Regions from separate parts of the Pedococcus sp. P2_E5 genome, predicted to be linked through region 3. Evidence: predicted binding sites of a transcription regulator. Region 3 holds the regulator's gene; each other region holds the start of a gene.
The links. The regulator LexA, encoded in region 3, represses DNA repair genes until DNA is damaged. The targets are predictions, from matches to a motif close to TCGAACANNTGTTCGA.

Region 1 (6,842 bases), on a different contig from region 3:
CTGACGATCGCGCGCTCCCTCATCAACTCACCCGAGATCCTGCTGCTCGACGAGCCGACCACGGGTCTGGACCCACAGGCTCGACACGTGTTGTGGGACAGGCTGTTCCGGCTCAAGCGGTCGGGGGTGACGCTCGTGCTGACCACCCACTACATGGACGAGGCCGAGCAGCTCTGCGACCGGCTCGTGGTGATGGACCACGGACGCATCGTCGCCGAGGGGTCGCCGCGCTCGCTCATCGACGAGTTCTCCACGCGAGAGGTCCTCGAGCTGCGCTTCGACGCCGAGGACCACAAGGACTTCGCCGAGCAGGTCGTCGGCATCGGCGAGCGGGTCGAGGTACTGCCCGATCGACTCCTCGTCTACGCCGACGACGGTGACCAGGCTGCGGCACTCGTGCACTCGCGCGGGATCGCACCCCTGTCCTCGCTCGTGCGCCGAGCCACGCTCGAGGACGTGTTCCTGCACCTCACCGGCCGGACCCTGGTGGACTGATGGCGCTCCACGAGCCGCAGCCGCAGCTTCATCCCCAGTCCCGGGCGGACCACGGCATCCGTCAGCCCCTCTCCGCCACCGAACGGGTCCTCGCCGTCTTCACCTACTTCCTCACGGTCTACCGACGCACGTGGCGAGGGAGCATCATCGGCCGGTTCCTGTCGCCGCTGTTCTTCCTGCTGGCCATGGGCATCGGGTTGGGCTCACTCGTCGACGACCGGGTGGGCGGAGTGGGCGGCCTGCCCTACCTGCAGTTCGTCGTCCCGGCCATCGTCGCCACCCAGACGATGTGGGTCGCGATGGGGGAGTCGACCTACCAGGTGCTCGGCTACATCAAGTGGAACATGGGCTACCACGCCATGCTCGCGTCGCCCATGACCGTGCGCGACGTCCTGCGAGGCCACTTCCTCGCGGTGGCTGCCCACCTCACGACGGCCACGGCGATCTTCATGGCGGTGGCGTCGCTGTTCGGTGGCTTCGGGTCCGTGTACGCGGTCCTGTGCCTGCCGATCGCGATCCTCACGGGGATGGCGTTCACCACCCCGATCTTCGCGTTCACCGCCAGGCAGGAGGGCGATGACGGCTTCAACATCCTGTTCCGCTGGATCGTGACGCCGCTGATGCTGTTCTCCGGCACGTTCTTCCCCATCGAGCAGCTGCCCGGCTGGATGCAGCCCATCGCGTGGGTCACCCCGCTGTGGCACGGGGTGGAGGCGTGTCGTGCGGTGGCGACAGGTGTTGTCGTCTGGGCGCCGTTCTTCGGTCACCTGCTGGTGCTGGCGATGTATGCCGCGGTGGGCTGGTGGCTCGCGGAGAAGGCCTTCGCGAGGCGGCTGGTCCCGTGAGCACCTCGACCTCCAGCCCCCGGTCCGCGTCCGGGTCCTCGTCCGGGTCCGGGCGCGCACAGGCGTCGGCGCGGCTGGCCAGGCTGGTGCCGATGCCCGCCGGGGCCGGACTGGCCAGGATGCTCATCGAACGCAACGTCACGTCGTTCCGCCACGGCTGGATCGCGCTGGTGACCGGGTTCGCCGAGCCGGTGTTCTACCTGTTCTCCCTCGGTATCGGCATCGGTGCGCTCGTGAAGACCGTCACGACCGACTCGGGTGCAGTGGTCTCCTACCCCCAGTTCGTGGCCCCCGCGCTGCTGGCCGCCTCGGCGATGAACGGCGCCGTGTTCGACTCGACCTTCAACGTGTTCTTCAAGCTGCGCTACGCCAAGCTCTACGACGCGGTCCTCGCGACGCCGATGGGCCCGCGCGACATCGCCGTCGGCGAGATCGCCTGGTCCCTCATCCGTGGTGGCCTCTACTCCGCGGCCTTCCTCGTCGTCGCGCTGCTCGCAGGGGCGGTCGGGTCGTGGTGGGCTCTGCTGGCCCTGCCGGCTGCGGTCTTCATAGGGTTCGCCTTCGCCGCGCTGGGGATGTTCGCGACCACGTTCATGAAGTCCTGGGTGCACTTCGACTACATCACCTTGGCCATCCAGCCGATGTTCCTGTTCTCCGCGACGTTCTTCCCGCTGTCGACCTATCCCGAGGCCCTCCAGTGGCTGGTGCGGGTGACGCCGCTCTACCACGGCGTCGCCCTCGAACGCGCGCTGATGCTCGGCGACGTCGGCTGGGGGGTGCTCGCGCACGTGGGCTACCTCGTGGTGCTGGGCGGGATCGGCGTCGTGGGGACGGCCCGCCGCCTGGAGAAGCTGCTCCTCTCGTAGTCCCTCGGTCGTAGTCCCTCGGTCGTCGTCCTCCGGGCGCCTAGCATCGACGACATGCAGGAGCGGGCGGACGGTGTGCGGCTGGCGGGCTTTGCCGACCTCGACCCCCTGACGGGGTACCGCTTGTGGGCGCTGCGTTCCCAGGTCTTCGTCGTGGAGCAGGACTGCCCCTACCTCGACCTCGACGGCCGTGACCTCGAGCCGGCGACGCGCCACCTGTGGGTCGAGCAGGACGGTCTGCCGGTGGCGACCCTGCGGTTGCTGGACGACGGGGAGGCCCTGCGCATCGGTCGGGTGGCGACGGCGCCGCAGGCGCGCGGCCACGGTCTGGCCCGGCTGCTGGTGCGAGCGGCGCTCGACGTGGCGGGGGAGCGAGCCGTGGTGCTCGACGCCCAGTCGCACCTTGTGGACTGGTATGCCGCGTTCGGTTTCGCGCCGAGCGGACGAGGCTTCCTCGACGACGGGATCCCGCACACGCCGATGCGGCGCGACGGTCGCACGGAGGACTGAACCGGCGGAGGCGGACCTGCGGCTGGTCTCCCCGAGCGCCTTGGGGAAGGTCTCGGGACCTGTCTCGCACCGTCCGGGGAGGGTCGCGAGAGGTGTCGCGGAAAAGATGGCGGCGTGTCGCGCGTCGGATGCCGGATTTCGAACAGGTGTTCGGTAATGTCATCCACAGGTGGAACCGCGACAGACCCACCGTCCACAGGCCGCGAGAGCGTCCCGGACGGCTGTCGGTGCCGACACCTAGCGTCTGACCCGACAAGCAGATCAGCTGCCCCAGGGTCGAAGGCAGGCGCGCCCGACTCGAAGCGAAAGAAGGAACGGTGGCCAGAATGGCTGGAGCGAACACTCCCACTGTGGACCAGAAGGCAAAGTCCCTCGACAGCGTGATGGGGCAGATCGAGAAGTCGTTCGGCAAGGGTGCGGTCATGCGCCTCGGCGACGACGTCCGGCCCCCCATCGACGTGATCCCCACCGGCTCGATCGCGCTCGATGTCGCGCTCGGCATCGGCGGGCTCCCCCGCGGCCGCGTCGTGGAGATCTACGGCCCGGAGTCCTCGGGCAAGACGACGGTCGCGCTGCACGCGGTGGCCAGTGCGCAGAAGGCCGGCGGTATCGCAGCGTTCATCGACGCCGAGCACGCCCTCGACCCTGACTACGCCAAGAAGCTCGGGGTCGACACCGACGCACTCCTGGTCAGCCAGCCCGACACGGGGGAGCAGGCGCTCGAGATCGCCGACATGCTGATCCGCTCGGGCGCCATCGACATCATCGTCATCGACTCCGTCGCCGCGCTCGTGCCACGTGCCGAGATCGAGGGCGAGATGGGTGACAGCCACGTCGGCCTGCAGGCCCGGCTGATGTCCCAGGCCCTGCGCAAGCTCACCGGCGCCCTCAACAACACCGGCACGACGGCCATCTTCATCAACCAGCTGCGCGAGAAGATCGGCGTCATGTTCGGCTCGCCCGAGACGACGACAGGTGGCAAGGCGCTGAAGTTCTACGCCTCGGTGCGCCTGGACGTGCGTCGCATCGAGACGCTCAAGGACGGCAGCGAGCCGGTCGGCAACCGCACCCGGGTCAAGGTCGTCAAGAACAAGGTGGYGCCGCCGTTCAAGCAGGCCGAGTTCGACATCCTCTACGGCCAGGGCATCTCCCGCGAGGGTGGGCTCATCGACATGGGCGTCGAGCAGGGCTTCGTCCGCAAGGCCGGAGCTTGGTACACCTACGAGGGTGACCAGCTCGGGCAGGGCAAGGAGAACGCCCGTCAGTTCCTCAAGGACAACCCCGACCTCGGCAACGAGATCGAGAAGAAGATCAAGGAAAAGCTCGGGATCGGTCCGCAGGTCGACAAGCCGGCCGACGCCGTCCCCGAGGTGCCGGTCGAGTTCTGAGCCACGGCTCGAGCGACCCGCCACTGAGCGAGCAGTGACTGATCCGCAATGACCGAACGACACGACGCGGCCAGGGCAGCCCTTGAGGCGGCCCTGGCCGCGGCGTCCGCTCCCGCCGACGAGCCGCAGCCGAGACCGGCACGCCCACGGGCCTGGCAACCCGTCCCCGGCGACCCCGAGGCAGACCTCCAGGCGCGTGACGGCGAGCCGGACGCCTACGACGTCGCGCGCCAGATCGTGCTGCGACAGCTCGCCCTGTCGCCCAAGAGTCGTCAGCAGCTGCGTGACAAGCTGCGCCAACGCAACTGTCCCGACGATGTCGCCGAGGCCGTGCTCGACCGGATGACCTCGGTCGGGCTGGTCGACGACGAGGCCTACGCGGGGATGCTCGTCCGGTCGCAACAAGCCGGACGCGGCCTGGCCCGGCGCGCGCTGGCGCGTGAGCTGCGGACCAAGGGTGTCGACGACGAGACCGCCAGGGCGACCCTCGAGTCGATCAACCCCGAGGACGAGCGCGACCGTGCCGCACAGCTCGTGACCAAGCGGCTCAGGTCGATGCACGGACTGGAGCCGGTCGTCCAGAAGCGGCGACTGGCCGGGATGCTCGCGCGCAAGGGCTACCCCGCAGACCTGGCGATGGCGGTCATCCGCGAGGCGATTGCCGCCGCCCCCGAGCATCAGCGCGACTGAGTCGGCGCGTTCACCCCGTACCCTTGGCGTGCGATGAGTACCACCACCACTGCACCCAAGACCTACGACGTCCGCACGCACGGCTGCCAGATGAACGTGCACGACTCGGAGCGGCTCGCCGGCCTGCTCGAGACGGCGGGCTACATCGACGTCAACAGCCTGCCCGCGACCACGCGGCCGGAGGCGGCCGACGTCGTCGTCTTCAACACCTGTGCGGTGCGTGAGAACGCCGACAACAAGCTCTACGGCAACCTCGGCCAGCTGCGTCCTGCCAAGACCAGGAACCCCGACATGCAGATCGCGGTCGGCGGCTGCATGGCGCAGAAGGACCGCTCCACGATCGTGCAGCGTGCTCCGTGGGTCGACGTCGTGTTCGGCACCAACAACATCGGAAGCCTGCCCGCCCTGCTCGACCGGGCCCGCCACAACAAGCGCGCCGAGGTCGAGATCCTCGAGAGCCTCGAGGTGTTCCCCAGCACGCTCCCCACCCGGCGCGACTCGGCCTACGCCGGATGGGTGTCGATCTCAGTGGGCTGCAACAACACCTGCACGTTCTGCATCGTCCCGAGCCTGCGCGGCAAGGAGGCCGACCGTCGCCCCGGTGACGTCCTTGCCGAGGTACAGGCCCTGGTCGAGCAGGGCGTCGTCGAGATCACCCTGCTGGGGCAGAACGTCAACACCTACGGCGTCGAGTTCGGCGACCGGTTCGCCTTCGGCAAGCTCCTGCGCGCCTGCGGTGACGTCGACGGGCTCGAGCGGGTGCGCTTCACCAGCCCCCACCCGGCGGCCTTCACCGACGACGTCATCGCCGCGATGGCCCAGACCCCCAACGTCATGCCGAGCCTGCACATGCCTTTGCAGTCGGGGTCGGACCGCGTCCTGAAGCAGATGCGCCGGTCCTACCGCAGCGAGAAGTTCCTCGGCATCATCGACCGGGTGCGTGAGCAGATCCCCGATGCCGCGATCACGACCGACATCATCGTGGGTTTCCCGGGCGAGACCGAGGCGGATTTCGAGGAGACGCTGCGGGTGGTGCGCGAGTCCCGGTTCGCCAGCGCGTTCACCTTCCAGTACTCGATCCGCGCGGGCACGCCGGCTGCGACGATGGCGGACCAGGTGCCGAAGGCCGTGGTCCAGGAGCGGTACGAGCGGCTCATCGCCGCACAGGAGGAGATCTCCTGGGCCGAGAACCGCACCGTCGAGGGTCGGGACGTCGAAGTCCTCGTCGCCACCGGCGAAGGTCGCAAGGACACTGCGACACACCGCCTTTCGGGGCGCGCGCGTGACAACCGGCTGGTCCACTTCGCCGTCCCTGACGGCGCTGAGCGCCCTCGGCCCGGCGACATGGTCACCGTCGGTGTCACCTACGGCGCCCCGCACCACCTCGTGGCCGACGCCGCCCTGGAGGGTGGTGCCTACTCCGTGCGGCGCACCACGGGTGGCGACGCGTGGGCAGCCCTGCAGGACGCGCCGGTCCCGGGCAAGCCGGGGGTTTCCCTGGGTATGCCGGGTGTGGGCCGACCGGCCGCGGTCCCGGCGCCGTCGTGCGGCTGAGCGCGGCAGCACCCGGAACCGGGTGCGACCAGCGCCGTCTGGAAGACTTCCGGCCATGACCGTCCGCCCCATCGTCATCACCGGCGAGCCCGTGCTCCATCGCCGGGCCGAACCCGTGGCGACGTTCGACGACGACCTGCGCAGCCTCGTCGCCGACATGTTCGACACCATGGACGCCGCCAACGGAGTTGGCCTGGCCGCTCCCCAGATCGGCGTCGGCCTTCGCGTCTTCACCTGGCAGATGGACAACGAGGACGGTGTCCCCGCGCGGGGGGCCATCGTCAACCCCTACGTCACCTCGACCAAGGCCTCCCTCGACGAGCCGGACCCGCACGACGAGGCGGAGGGGTGCCTCTCGGTGCCGGGGGAGAGCTTCCCGCTCAAGCGCGGAGAGTCGGCGACGGTCACCGGTTTCGACGTCGACGGTGCGGAGCTCTCGTTCGAGGCCACGGGCTGGTTCGCCCGCTGCATGCAGCACGAGTACGACCACCTCA
Region 2 (6,842 bases), on a different contig from region 3:
GCACGGTGCTGCGGCCCGGTCGCATCCGCGAGGCGGCGACGATGGCCTTGAACAGGTTGACCGAGGTCGAGTCGGTGACGACGACCTGCCCCTGAGCCGCACCCACCAGCGAACCGATGCGGTCGCCGACGCGTTCGGGGGCACCCCACCAGTCGGACTCGTTCCACGCCCGGATGAGCTGCTCGCCCCACTGCCTGGACACCACGTCGGCGGCGGTCTCGGCAGCGGCGACCGAGAGCGCGCCGAGCGAGTTGCCGTCGAGGTAGATCACACCGTCGGGGATGCGGAAGGCGCTGCGGCGGTCGGTCGAGGCGTGTTCGGCGTCGAGGGCAGCGGCACGGGAGGCGAGGTCGGTCATGTCCGCAACCTATCGGGGCGGCGGCGGGCGATGTCAGGGCCCCGAGGCGGCTTTCTCAGGTCAGTCCGGCAGCGCCATGAAGAGCACGTTCTGGTGGTCGTCCGGCAACCACCAGGGACGACCCTCGCCGACGACCTGCCACCCCCTGCGCCGGTACAGCTCCACAGCCGATGCGGTCTCCTGCACGACGTCCAGCACCGGAGTCCGGCCCGAGCCGCGGATCGCTTCGACCGCCTTCGCGAGGAGGGCCTTGCCGACGCCGCGGCCGACCACCGTGTGGTCGACGAACAGCACGGCCACTGCGGCGAGCTCCTCTCGGGACCGGCCGGTACCAGCCATCCAGAGGTCCGCCTCCATGCCGGGCTCCACGCGCGCGACGGCAACGTGCCCGACCACGCGGCCGTCGAGCTCGGCGGCCCAGGCCGCGTCCTCGTCGGCGCGCGCGATGAAGTCCTCCACCGGGAACGGCAGGGGCCAGTTCTGGGGATACCCCGAGTGCGGTCGCTGCGCGGCGAGCACGTCGGCCAGCACGGGGATGTCCTGCGACGTGCGCTCACGAACCACGACCTGACCCATGCCCACAACTCTAGGTCGCCCCCGCCGGCGAGCCGGAGGACCCAGGCGATCCGGCTGTCAGCTGCGGCCCTACGCTGGCGCGGTGAGTTCGGTTCCCACCATTGGTGTCCTCGCCGTCCAGGGCGACGTGCGCGAGCACCTGTATGCCGTGGAGCAGGCAGGAGCCCGCGGCGCCACCGTGCGCCGGACCTCCGAGCTGGACGCGGTGGACGCGCTCATCATCCCCGGCGGGGAGTRCACGACCATGGACAAGCTGGTCCGGGCCTTCGACCTGCGCGACCCACTGCGGGCGCGGCTGGGAGCCGGCATGCCGGCATACGGGTCCTGCGCGGGGATGATCATGCTCGCCGACCGCATCGCCGACGCCCGACCCGACCAGCAGACGCTCGGCGGTCTCGACATCACGGTGCGTCGCAACGCGTTCGGCCGGCAGGTGGACTCCTTCGAGGAGGACCTGCACATCCGGGCCATCGGTGGTGCGCCCATGCGGGCCGTGTTCATCCGTGCGCCGTGGGTCGAAGAGGTGGGCGAGGGGGTCGAGGTGCTGGCCCGCGTCGAGGACGGACCCGCCGCAGGTAGGATCGTCGCCGTTCGTCAGGGGTCGCTGATGGCCACCTCCTTCCACCCGGAAGTGACCGGTGACCACCGGTTCCACCAGTTGTTCGTCGAGATCGTGAGAGGCAAGGCATGAGCGGCCACAGCAAATGGGCAACCACGAAGCACAAGAAGGCTGCCATCGACGCGAAGCGGGGCAAGCTCTTCGCCAAGCTGATCAAGAACATCGAGGTCGCCGCGCGCACCGGTGGCGGTGACCCCACGGGCAACCCGACGCTCTACGACGCCATCCAGAAGGCCAAGAAGACCTCGGTCCCCAACAACAACATCGACAACGCCGTCAAGCGCGGGTCCGGTGCGACGGCCGGTGGCGCCGACTGGGAGACCATCACCTACGAGGGCTACGCGCCCGGCGGTGTCGCCGTCCTCATCGAGTGCCTGACGGACAACCGCAACCGGGCGGCCGCCGAGGTCCGCACCGCGCTGACCCGCAACGGAGGCCAGCTGGCCGACCCCGGTTCGGTGTCCTACGTCTTCGACCGCAAGGGCGTCGTCGTGGTCCCCAAGGGGGACAAGACCGAGGACGACATCCTCGAGATCGTCCTCGAGGCGGGCGCCGACGAGGTCAACGACCTCGGCGACGCGTTCGAGATCATCTCCGAGGCGACCGACTTCGTCGCCGTCCGCAAAGCCGTCCAGGACGCCGGGATCGACTACGACTCGGCCGAGGCCTCGTGGGTGCCGAACCTGCGGGTCCCGCTCGACGCCGACGGTGCGCGCAAGATGATCCGCGTCATCGAGGCCCTGGAGGACTCCGACGACGTGCAGGACGTGTTCGCCAACGGAGACATCAGCGACGACGTGCTCGCCGAGATCGAGGACGACGACGAGTAGAAGGCGTGTTGCTGCGCCCGCAGGTGCGGACCGGTGTGTAGCGTTCAACCCGAACATGTGTTCGGAAACGCATGCTCGTTCGAAAAACACAGTCGGACGTGAGGGAGCAGCTGTCGTGCGCGTACTCGGGGTCGATCCCGGCCTGACCCGGTGTGGCATCGGTGTGGTCGAGGGCGGTCGTGGTCGCCAGGTCCGCCTCGTCGCCGTCGGTGTGGTGCGTTCCCCCGCCACCGAGCCGACCGCCGAGCGGCTGCTCTACCTCCAGACCGAGCTCGACGCCTGGCTCGACCGGTTCGAGCCCGATGCGATCGCCGTGGAGCAGGTCTTCGCCGACGTCAACGTCGCCAGCGTCATGAACACCATGCAGGCCTCGGCGATCCCGCTGCTGGCCGCGGCACGCAGGGGGCTGCCGGTCCAGCTGCACACGCCGACCTCGGTCAAGGCGGCGGTCACCGGATCCGGTCGGGCCGACAAGGCCCAGGTGACGGCGATGGTGACCCGGATCCTGCGGATGGAGTCCCCGCCCAAGCCCGCCGATGCCGCCGACGCCCTGGCCCTCGCGATCTGCCACCTCTGGCAGGGCGCAGCCGCCAACCGGCTCCAGGACGCCGCCCGCGCGGAACAGGCACGTCTTCGCGCGGCCGGCCGAGCGGCGGTGGCCCGGTGATCGCCTCGGTCCGCGGACCGGTGCGGCACATCGGTCTCGACCGCGTGGTCGTCGAGGTCGGGGGAGTCGGCATGCTGCTGCACACGACGCCGGCCACCGCGTCCTCGCTGCACCTCGGTCAGGAGGCGCTGCTCGCGACCACCCTGGTCGTCCGCGAGGACTCGCTGACCCTCTACGCCTTCACGTCCGACGACGAGCGTGACATCTTCGAACAGGTGCAGACCGTCTCGGGTGTCGGACCTCGGATCGCCCTCGCGATGCTCTCGGTCCTGGCCCCGGACCGATTGCGGGCCGCGGTCGGCAGCGCCGACCTCGCGACGCTCACCAAGGTGCCCGGCATCGGCCGCAAGGGGGCCGAGCGGATCGTCCTCGAGCTGCGCGACAAGCTCGGTATGCCGTCCGGTGCGGCCGGTGCCGCGACCGCGGTCCCGGCCGTGGGCGCCACCGCGTGGCGTGACCAGGTGGCCGAGGCGCTCGTGGGGCTCGGCTACTCCGCCAAGCAGGCCGATGACGCGGTGTCACGGGCCGCGGAGGCAGCGCCGGCCGGTGCCGACGTCTCCGCGATGCTCCGTGCGGCCCTGCGAGAGCTCGGGCGATAGGCCATGGCTGACGGGTTCTCCTCCGAGATGTTCGAGGACTCCTCGATCGATGCCACCGCGCGCGTGGTCGACGCCGAGGGCGACGCCGACGAACGCACCGTCGAGGCGGCCCTGCGACCGCGCAGGCTCAGCGAGTTCACCGGCCAGACCCGGGTGTGCGACCAGCTGTCGCTCGTGCTCGAGGCAGCAAGGAGACGCGGGACGCCGCCCGACCACGTCCTGCTGTCCGGGCCGCCGGGGCTGGGCAAGACCACCCTGGCCATGCTGATCGGCACCGAGCTCGAGCGTCCGATCCGCATCACCAGCGGCCCCGCCATCCAGCACGCAGGCGATCTCGCGGCCGTGCTCTCCTCGCTCATGGAGGGGGAGGTGCTCTTCCTCGACGAGATCCATCGCATGTCGCGCTCGGCCGAGGAGATGCTCTACCTCGCCATGGAGGACTTCCGCGTCGACGTCATCGTCGGCAAGGGCCCCGGCGCCACGGCCATCCCGCTGGAGCTCCCGGCCTTCACCGTCGTGGGCGCCACCACCCGGGCGGGGCTCCTGCCCGCACCGCTGCGCGACCGGTTCGGCTTCACCGGACACCTCGACTTCTACTCCGCCGAGGACCTGGTCACGATCCTGGAACGTTCTGCGCGACTGCTCGAGGTGTCGGCCGACACCGACGGCATCACCGAGATCGCCCGTCGGTCGCGTGGCACACCACGCGTCGCCAACCGACTGCTGCGTCGGGTCCGCGACTGGGCCCAGGTGCACGGACGCCACGTCGTGGACGAGGAGGCGGCGCACGCCGCGCTGGCCCTGTTCGACGTCGACGACCGCGGCCTGGACCGACTCGACCGTGCCGTCCTCGACTCCCTGTGCAGGCGGTTCGGAGGGGGACCGGTCGGTCTGTCGACCCTGGCCGTCGCCGTGGGGGAGGAGGCCGACACGGTCGAGACCGTCGCCGAGCCGTTCCTCGTCCGTGAGGGCTTCATCACCCGCACGCCCCGTGGCCGCGCCGCGACCGCCATGGCGTGGCAGCACCTCGGCCTGACGCCCCCGCACGGCTACCAGCCCCAGCCCAGCCTGCCCCTGGACACCGGTGAGGGCCGCTTCGGCGGGTGACCCGCTCTGCCGGCGTGCCCGCGGCATACCTGCGGGGTGGTTGTGGCTGGCCGGCAAAGGTCACGATTGGAACGCAGCCACGGTGGGGCACGTTGGTCGGTATGCCGTGCGTCACCTACACTCGGGCGGTCCCCCGGCTGGAGCCGGGGACTTGCGCGTGCCCGACTGCGTGGCGCCGCACACTGACTGCCCCAACCGTGAAGGGACTGCTCCATGTCGAATGGCGGCTCGCCCATAGCCAGCCTGCTGATCTTTGCGCTGCCGGTGCTGCTCATCATCTTCATGGTGTTCAGCCAGCGTCGGCGCCAGCGCGAGGTGCAGTCACTGCAGGCAGCCCTGGCTGTCGGCGACGAGGTCTGCACGACCTCCGGGCTCTACGGCACGATCATCTCCCTCGACGACAGCACCGCCACCCTGGAGATCAGCCCCGGGGTCACCGTCCGCTTCGACCGGCGCGCCATCGGCACCAAGACGGTGTCCAGCGGGCCGGCCGCACCCAGCACCACCGAGTAGAGGTCCCCGCACGTGGCAATCAACCCACACAACCGCAAGCCGCTGAAGGTCCTGTCGGCGCTGGCGGCTCTCAGCCTCGGCCTCTACGGCCTGCTCTTCGCCGCGACCACCTGGGGTGACGCCCAGTGGCAGCCCAAGCTCGGTCTCGACCTCGACGGCGGCACCCAGCTGGTGCTGAAGCCGGTCCTGGTCGGCAACAGCCGGGTCACCAACGAGCAGCTGACCCAGGCGCGCGACATCATCGTCCAGCGCGTCGACGCCAACGGCGTCGCGGGCGCCGAGGTGACCACGCGCAACGGCGAGGACATCGTGGTGAGCGTCCCGGGCACGAGCCTGGACAAGACGACCGAGGACGCCATCCGCAAGTCCTCGCAGATGCGCTTCCGTCCCGTGCTCGCGGCGGCGCCCGGAGTGAACCAGCCGACCCCGACGGGCACGGCCACCGGGACGGCAACGGGTACCGGCACCGCCACGCCGACCAGCAAGGCGCCCAGTCCCTCCGCCACGGCCACGGGCTCGGCGACCTCGGCCGGCTCGGGCCTGCCCGGGGCGTTCGTCAAGGCAACGACGCCCACCCCCACGGACACCGCGACTGCCACGTCGACGGCCAAGCCCACGGGCTCGACGGCGGCGCCGCAGAACGGCAGCGACCTGGCCTGGGTCACCGACGACCTCTCCAAGGCCTTCCAGGCGCTGGACTGCTCCGACCCCGCCGCGGTCGACAAGATCGTGGACGACCCCGCGAAGCCGCTCGTGACCTGCAGCGACGACGGCGCCGAGAAGTACATCCTCGGCCCGGTCGTGGTGAACGGCGACCAGATCAAGGACGCCGCGGCCGGCTACCGACCGTTGTCCAACGGCCAGCCGTCCAGCACCGTCGAGATCACCCTGAGCTTCAAGTCCGAGGGCACCAAGGCCTACGCCGAGGCGAGCAAGCGGATGGTCTCCCTCGAGTCCCCGCGCAACCAGATGGCCGCCACCCTGGACTCGCGCGTGATCGTCGCACCGTACTTCCAGGCGGCGATCCTCGACGGACAGGCCAGCATCTCGGGCCAGTTCACGATCCAGTCGGCCCGCGACCTGGCCAACCAGCTCAAGTTCGGTGCCCTGCCGCTGTCGTTCACGCTGCAGACCCGTGACCAGATCAGCCCGACCCTCGGCAGCGAGCAGCTCAGGATGGGTCTGATCGCCGGCGTCATCGGCTTCGCGCTGGTCTTCATGTACTCCCTCGCGCAGTACCGCGCCCTCGGCCTGGTCACCGTGCTGTCGATCATCATCGCGGCGCTGCTGACCTACGGCGCGATCGCGGTACTCGGCTGGTCGCACAACTTCAGACTCGACATGGCCGGCGTGACAGGGCTGATCGTGGCCATCGGTGTCACCGCCGACTCCTTCATCGTCTACTTCGAACGCATCCGCGACGAGGTGCGAGAGGGCAGGCCCCTGCGTGCTGCCGTCGACACCGGGTGGCGCCGGGCTCGACGCACCATCCTGGCCGCGGACGGCGTGAACTTCCTGGCCGCCTTCGTCCTCTACCTGCTGGCGTCCTCCAACGTGCGTGGGTTCGCCTTCA
Region 3 (6,842 bases):
GATCCCGCTCTGGTCCACCGAGAGCCGGACCCGGCTGCCGCCCCCGGGGAGCGCCTCCACCGAGTGCCTCGCCGTGGTGAGCGCCCCCGGTCCGGCCGACACCCACGTGAACTCCCGCCCCGGGTCGAACTCGGTCACCACCCAGTCCACGGTCGGGACCTTGGGCTGGCTGATCTTGGCCGTCGAGCCCGTCCGCAGGGGTCCGTCCTCGAGGCGGCGCACCCAGCGCACCGACTCCGTCCAGTCCGACCAGTGCTCGACGTCCGTGAGCACGTCCCAGACCCGCTCCGGCGAGGCGGCGATGTCGACGGTCGTGCTCTGCTCCACCCCTCCATGGTCGCGCACCTGTCGGCGGTATTCGAGAGGCTGGCGGCGGTATTCGAGAGGCTGTCATCGGTATTCGAGAGGATGACGCCATGGATCACGCCACCGTCCTCGCCCAGCGGCTGGCCACCCAGCGGCTCAGCTCGGCGCCGCTCCCCCGCGCCGCCGACGCCGTGCGGCTGCTCACCTGCGTGCAGAGCCAGGAGCGCGACCACGCCTTCTTCTCGCTCGCGATGCGCTCCCGCAAGGACCGGTATGCCGCGGTGCAGCGTGAGTTCGACGCCGGCGCCTTCGTGCGCACCCACATCCTGAGGCCGACGTGGCACTTCGTCGCTCCGGAGGACCTGCGCTGGATCCTCGCCCTCACCTCACCGCGGGTGCTGTCGAGCATGGGAGCGCGGCACCGTCAGCTCGGCCTCGACGACACCAGGCGTCTCGGCGACGGGTTCGAGCTGCTGGCAAAACTGTTGCAGGACAAGCACTTCCTGACTCGACCCGAGCTCGGTGAGGCCTTCGTCGAGCGCGGCTCCCCCATCAAGCCCGGCGAACAGCTCGGCCACCTGCTCATCGTCGCCGAGATGCGCGGCCTGGTCTGCTCGGGGCCCATGAAGGGTGTCCACCACTCCTACGCCCTCGTCGACGAGGTCATCGCGCCGACACCCGAGCGCAGCCGCGACGAGGCCGTGGTCGAGCTGGTCCGGCGGTTCTTCAGCGGCCACGGACCTGCGTCGGTCAAGGACTTCACCCGGTGGGCCACCCTGACGGTCAGCGACACCAAGGCCGCCCTCGCGCAGCTCGGGGACCACCTGGAGGAGGTGGAGATCTCCGGCATCCCGCACTGGTTCGACCCCACTCAGGTGCGCCGGCGCTCCCCTGCCGCGCCCGCGGCATACCTCTTCCCGACGTATGACGAGGCGGTCCTGACCTATCCGCAGGTGAACTTCTCCGCACTGCCCGACCACCCCTATGCCGAGCACACCGACCCGTTCTGGGCGAGCGTGGTGCTCGACGGCACCAATGTCGGGCTCTGGAAGCGGACGGTGCGACCCGATGCGGTCCAGGTCGAGGTGCACCTCGCTCCGGCCGTCTCGAAGCGAGGGCGCACGCAGGTGAGGGTCGCGGCCCAGCGGCTGGCTGGGTTCCTCGGGCGCGACCTGTCCCTGGTCGAGAACGAGGGCACCCCGCACCTGTGGGGCGGCGAGCTGGGCCACCCCGCACGCCGGCCGAAGCGGGCCGACCGCTGAGCGCCACCCTCCCCCGCGCCGGTGCCCCCGCGCCGGTTCCCCCGCGCCGGGCTGCGTCTGCGTCTAGGAGACGAAGCCCCGGAAGGTGTCGGTGATGCAGCCCTCTGAGCCGGCATCCCGCGTGCAGGTGCGGGAGTCGCCCGCCAGCTTGCCGCCGCCGGAGCTCACACCCGCCAGCGTGGAGTCGATGACCCACCAGTCCCCGAAGGTCCTGAAGCCGCCGCCGGCTGGGAGCACGTTCTCGTTCTGGAACGCGGGGATGGAGATGAAGGCGGTGTAGCCGATGGTCACCGTCGCAGTGCCGCAGGTGAGCTCCTTGACCCCGCTGAAGACGAGCTGGTTGTGGGTCCGCAGGTCGCCGAAGTTCTCGAGGTCCCTGACCTCGGTGCAGGACGAGAGAGGGCCGGTGGCGGCGGTGATGTCGCTGGGCCCGTCCACGAACTGGGTGTCGACGGTGAACGACGTGGGTGTTCCCGCCGCGGCGGTGGCCGGGAGGACCGAGAAGGCCGCTGCCCCGGCAGCTGCGGCCACAGCGGCCGCCATCCGTGTAGTGGTGTGCATGCCGACCACCGTCTTACACGCGACAGCCGCCCCGCATCGGGGTTAGCGCGTAGAGCCAACGGTCACCGCATAGCGCAAAACGCGTAGGCCACGCGGCCGTCGGGGCTTCAGCCGACGGCGGGGATGAGGAGCGTCTGACCGGCGTGGACGTTGCTGTCGGTGAGGTCGTTGGCGACCTGGATGTGGACGACCGCCTCGGCCATCGACAGCTGCGGGAGCTGCTCGACCGCGATCTGCGACAGCGTCTGACCGGACTGCACCGTGGTGGAGTGGTCGATCACGGTGGCGGACGCGCCGCCGGAGAACACGGCGATCGCCAGGGCCACGGCTGCGATGACCACGGTGAGCGTGATCGCCAGCCGAGCGGCGCGGGTCAGGCGCAACGGGGCGGCCGGAGCCACCACGACCTCTGCGCCGGTGGGCACCGAGACCAGGCGGGGGCGAGCCGGGCGAACGGGGACCCGCACCGGTGCGGGGGCGACGTCCCAAGCGACTGCTGCACTCATCAGGTCCTCCATCGTGGCGTGCGCTGTTGTTGCTGTTGGTGTTGCTGTGGCGTTCTGTGCGGCGCTCCTCGAACGGATGTGCGAAGAACTGCTTGACTGATTTCTAGCACGCATGTTCGAATCAATCAAGACACGCGTCGAACACATGTTTGGCACAGGCGTTCGAAGGCCATACGCTGTGTTCATGCCGCAAGCACATCAGAGGGCACTGACAACGCCTCGGAGAGCACCCGGCATACGGCACCTGACCTGCACCTGCACCCGAAACTGCTCAAGTGAGGAAGCGGCATGAGCGACGACAACGTCAAGGAACTGCCCGACCGCGATCGCGGCGACGGGCTCACCGTCCGGCAGCGACGGGTGCTCGAGGTGATCCGCAACTCGGTCGACCGGCGCGGGTACCCGCCGAGCCTGCGCGAGATCGGCGAGGCCGTGGGGCTCACCTCCCCCAGCTCGGTCGCCCACCAGCTGTCCACCCTCGAGCGCAAGGGCTTCCTGCGCCGCGACCCCAACCGGCCGCGCGCGATCGAGGTCGTCTCGCCCGACTCCCCCGCCGACATGCGCGGCTACCGCGGCGGCGCCTCGGCCGAGGACGAGACCGCGACCTACGACGAGACCGGGTCGGGCGACCAGCGCCCTGCCGCGACCTACGTGCCCGTGCTAGGGCGCATCGCCGCCGGCGTGCCGATCCTGGCCGAGGAGACCGTGGAGGACGTCTTCCCGCTCCCCCGCCAGATCGTCGGCGAGGGGCAGCTCTTCCTCCTCCAGGTCGTCGGTGACTCGATGATCGAGGCCGCGATCTGCGACGGCGACTGGGTCGTCGTGCGCCAGCAGCCCACGGCCGACAACGGCGACATCGTCGCGGCGATGCTCGACAACGAGGCCACCGTCAAGACCTTCAAGCGCAAGGACGGCAAGGTGTGGCTGATGCCGCACAACGCCGCCTTCGACCCCATCGACGGAGACCACGCCACGATTCTCGGCAAGGTCACGGCGGTGCTTCGCCGGATCTGAGCTCGACCCTCAGTCCCGGCGACGTGTGCCGCGGAGCGCCTCGCGCGCTCCGCGGCACACGTGTGTCCGGACCGCTGTGGGCTCAGCGCGGCTCGCGCCTCGTCCGTTCGGCTGATGGCCCATCACCCGAACGGACTCAAGAAGGCCCCCCAGGCTTGCCTGCTCTGCGCCCCGTAACAGGCGACTCTTCCAACCGTTCTCTACACATGGAGGCCCATCCCGACCCCGATCTCACCGACCAGGTGCTCGGATCCGAGATCGAACTGCTCGCGGACCTGATCGACGCCGCGAGCCACGCCTGTTCGCAGCTGAACCTGGACCAGATCGACGCGGTGCTCGGGGTCTGCCGGGCGACGGGTCAGTCCCCCAGTCAGTCACCCAGGCAGTAACCAGTCAGTCACCCAGCGCGTCGAGGTAGTGCGTGATCCTCGTGGCGAAGCGTTCGCCGCCGTCACCGTCGGCCCACAGCTCCCAGAGCTCGTTGTCGTCGGACTGCAGGGCCCGGTGCAGCGCCCGGGTGGCGAGCTCCTCGAGCTGTTCGTCCACCTCGATGGGTTCCTCGTCGACCCACCAGGGCACATTGCGTTCTCCCACGACGGATTCGAAGTCGTCACACGCAGCCACGAGCACCGCGGCCGCCACTGCCTGCGACATGGTGGGCGCCTCGATGTACCCCCGCGCACGAACCACCTGGTCGAGGGCCGACTCGACCCTCTTGCGTCGTACCTCGTGCTCGGACTCCTCGAGCTCGTCGAGCAGGTCGAGCGCGTCGTCGTTCTCGAACGGCCCGGCTCCGGTGGCGCCCATCTCCCAACCTCCACAGCGTGCGAAAGATGCTCCTTCGAGGGTGCCAAGAGACGGGGCGACGCGCCAGCCCTACTTTTGCGGAGTCATCCGTTGGTACCAGGCAGTGTCGACATAACGACCGAACTTGTGCCCGACCTCGCGCAGCACGCCCACCCGCTCGAAACCGCACGCCACGTGCAGCGCGACGCTCGCGTCGTTGGGCAGGGCGATCACCGCCACCTGGGTGTGCACATCAGGTGCGGCGTCCAGCCGCGCCAGCAGCGCGGCATACAGGGTCCGGCCGAGGCCGCGACCGCGGGCGCCCTCCGCGAGGTAGACCGACACCTCCTTGGTGCCGTCGTAGGCCGGCCGCGGGCGGAAGGCGCCGGAGAACGCGTACCCGAGCAGCTGCTCGTCCGCACAGGCGACGAGGACGACATTGCCGACGTTGCCCGCGCCGGCGGCCGCCAGCTTCTCCCCGAGGTATGCCGCGCCGCGGGGTTCGGTGTCGAAGGTCGCCACCGAGGTGCGGACCTGGTCGTCGTAGATGGCGGCCATGGCGGGAAGGTCTGCCTGCGTCGCGTCGCGGACGACGATTGCGCGGCCGCTGTCCGGGGCAATGCTGCTCATATCGGCGATGCTAGGGGGATGAACCACGAGCACGGTCACAGCCACGGCGCTCCCGGCTCGGCCGGCGACGCGAAGCTGCCCGACCCCGACCGCGGTGGGCACACCGATCGCCAGGCCCTGTGGGACGAGCGGTATGCCGCCCAGGCGCACGTCTGGAGCGCGACGCCCAACGCCGAGGTGGAACGGATCGTGGGTGGCTGGCCACCCGGCCGCGCCCTCGACCTCGGCGCCGGCGAGGGCCGTCACGCCGTGTGGCTTGCCGCGAAGGGCTGGCGGGTCACGGCGGTCGACTTCTCTGCCGTGGGTCTGGCCAAGGGCGAGAAGGAGGCTTCCAGCCGCGGGATCCGGGTGGACTGGGTGGTGGCGGACGCCCGCTCCTGGCACCCGGCGCCCCAGGTGCACTACGACCTCGTCCTCGTGTCATACCTGCACCTGCCCTCGGACGTGGTGTCCCGCACCCGGACCTGGTTGGCGCCGGGCGGTGCGCTGGTGGTCGTCGGGCACGGGCTGCGCAACCTGACCGAAGGGGTCGGCGGCCCGTCCGACCCGGCGCTGCTGCACACCCCCGAGCAGCTGCGCGCCGCGGCCGGGGACCTGCAGATCGAGCGGTGCGAGGAGTACGTGCGCCCGACGGACGACGGTGACGCGATCGACGTCGTGCTGGTGGCCAGGCGGCCGACCGGCTGAAGCCCCACTTCTCGCGCCCACCCCGCACTTCTGGCCACCCATGCTGGGTGTCTTGCGTCGTCAGCGCGTCGGATGCGCCACCAGTGGCCAGAAGTCGGGCCGGCGGAAGGCCGAGGGTGGGCGGTGGTCAGGCGGCCAGGCGGCTGAGCAGTTCCTCGAGGGTCGGGGCGAGCGGCGCGTCGACCTGCACGCTGGCCTCGCCATCGCCGCGGGTCGGTCCGCGGGTGATGATCGCGACCGGGATGCCGAGCGCGGCGGCGCGGCGAACGAAGCGGTAGCCGCTCATGACCTTCAGGCTCGAGCCCAGGACCACCAGCGCGCTGGCCTCCTCAGTGAGGCGAAAACACTTCTCCACCAACGGTTTCGGCACGGACTCACCGAAGAACACGACGTCCGGCTTGAGTGTGTCGTGGCCGCAGACGAGACACAGCGGAGTGCGGAAGGCGGCGACGTCGAGGTCGTTCAGCACGATGTCACCGTCCGGACGGATCTCGTCGCTGGTCACCGTGTAGGTGGGGTTGCTCTCGCGCATGCGGTCGTCGAGATCCCAGCGGGAGGTGCGGTCGCCACAGGTCAGGCAGACGACCCGCGCCAGCGACCCGTGCAGCTCCTCGACGTCGGTCGCCCCCGCGCGCTGGTGCAGACCGTCGACGTTCTGGGTGATGACCGGGCCGACCAGCCCGCGACCCTGGAGCCTCGCCACGGCCTCGTGGCCGGAGTTGGGCTGGGCCCGGTTGAACCGCTGCCACCCCACGTAGCTGCGCGCCCAGTAGCGCTGCCTCGCCTCGGAGGAACCCAGGAACTCGGCGTACTGCATGGGCGTCACGCGACGGGAGCCGTCAGGACCTCGGTAGTCGGGGATGCCCGAGTCGGTGGAGATGCCGGCGCCGGTCAGGATGAGCACGTTTCCGCGCTCCAGCAGGCCCGCGATCACGGCGAGCTGGTCGGTCGCGGGGGCGGTCTGCGTCACGCGGCAAGGGTACGTCGGGTCAGGACCTGCCGAGGAGTCGGCGCTTCGCCGAGTCGACCAGGGCCACACTCACCACCCGCGGATCGGCCACCTCGTCGTGCGGTGGCACGGCCGGGCTGT

Region 1: the regulator LexA is predicted to act here: its motif matches at 2,855-2,870, upstream of recA (recombinase RecA).
Region 2: the regulator LexA is predicted to act here: its motif matches at 2,433-2,448, upstream of ruvC (crossover junction endodeoxyribonuclease RuvC).

What each region holds. Positions count from the first base shown of each region.
Region 1 covers NZ_JBFUEP010000037.1:19,661-26,502, forward strand. Annotated here, with positions in the region: gene AC1DVZ_RS13610 (ABC transporter ATP-binding protein) at 1-495, shown strand, start outside; gene AC1DVZ_RS13615 (ABC transporter permease) at 495-1,340, shown strand; gene AC1DVZ_RS13620 (ABC transporter permease) at 1,337-2,206, shown strand; gene AC1DVZ_RS13625 (GNAT family N-acetyltransferase) at 2,261-2,716, shown strand; gene recA (recombinase RecA) at 3,043-4,104, shown strand; gene AC1DVZ_RS13635 (regulatory protein RecX) at 4,153-4,794, shown strand; gene miaB (tRNA (N6-isopentenyl adenosine(37)-C2)-methylthiotransferase MiaB) at 4,828-6,348, shown strand; gene def (peptide deformylase) at 6,404-6,842, shown strand, end outside.
Region 2 covers NZ_JBFUEP010000045.1:20,057-26,898, reverse strand. Annotated here, with positions in the region: gene kynU (kynureninase) at 1-358, opposite strand, end outside; gene AC1DVZ_RS15195 (GNAT family N-acetyltransferase) at 419-934, opposite strand; gene pdxT (pyridoxal 5'-phosphate synthase glutaminase subunit PdxT) at 1,017-1,625, shown strand; gene AC1DVZ_RS15185 (YebC/PmpR family DNA-binding transcriptional regulator) at 1,622-2,383, shown strand; gene ruvC (crossover junction endodeoxyribonuclease RuvC) at 2,499-3,050, shown strand; gene ruvA (Holliday junction branch migration protein RuvA) at 3,047-3,649, shown strand; gene ruvB (Holliday junction branch migration DNA helicase RuvB) at 3,653-4,756, shown strand; gene yajC (preprotein translocase subunit YajC) at 4,970-5,269, shown strand; gene secD (protein translocase subunit SecD) at 5,282-6,842, shown strand, end outside.
Region 3 covers NZ_JBFUEP010000046.1:22,575-29,416, forward strand. Annotated here, with positions in the region: gene AC1DVZ_RS15340 (SRPBCC family protein) at 1-327, opposite strand, end outside; gene AC1DVZ_RS15345 (winged helix DNA-binding domain-containing protein) at 417-1,568, shown strand; gene AC1DVZ_RS15350 (hypothetical protein) at 1,632-2,129, opposite strand; gene AC1DVZ_RS15355 (LysM peptidoglycan-binding domain-containing protein) at 2,237-2,635, opposite strand; gene lexA (transcriptional repressor LexA) at 2,924-3,649, shown strand; gene AC1DVZ_RS15365 (hypothetical protein) at 3,856-4,038, shown strand; gene AC1DVZ_RS15370 (DUF4259 domain-containing protein) at 4,043-4,456, opposite strand; gene AC1DVZ_RS15375 (N-acetyltransferase family protein) at 4,526-5,065, opposite strand; gene AC1DVZ_RS15380 (class I SAM-dependent methyltransferase) at 5,084-5,752, shown strand; gene AC1DVZ_RS15385 (NAD-dependent protein deacetylase) at 5,880-6,722, opposite strand; gene AC1DVZ_RS15390 (patatin-like phospholipase family protein) at 6,742-6,842, opposite strand, start outside.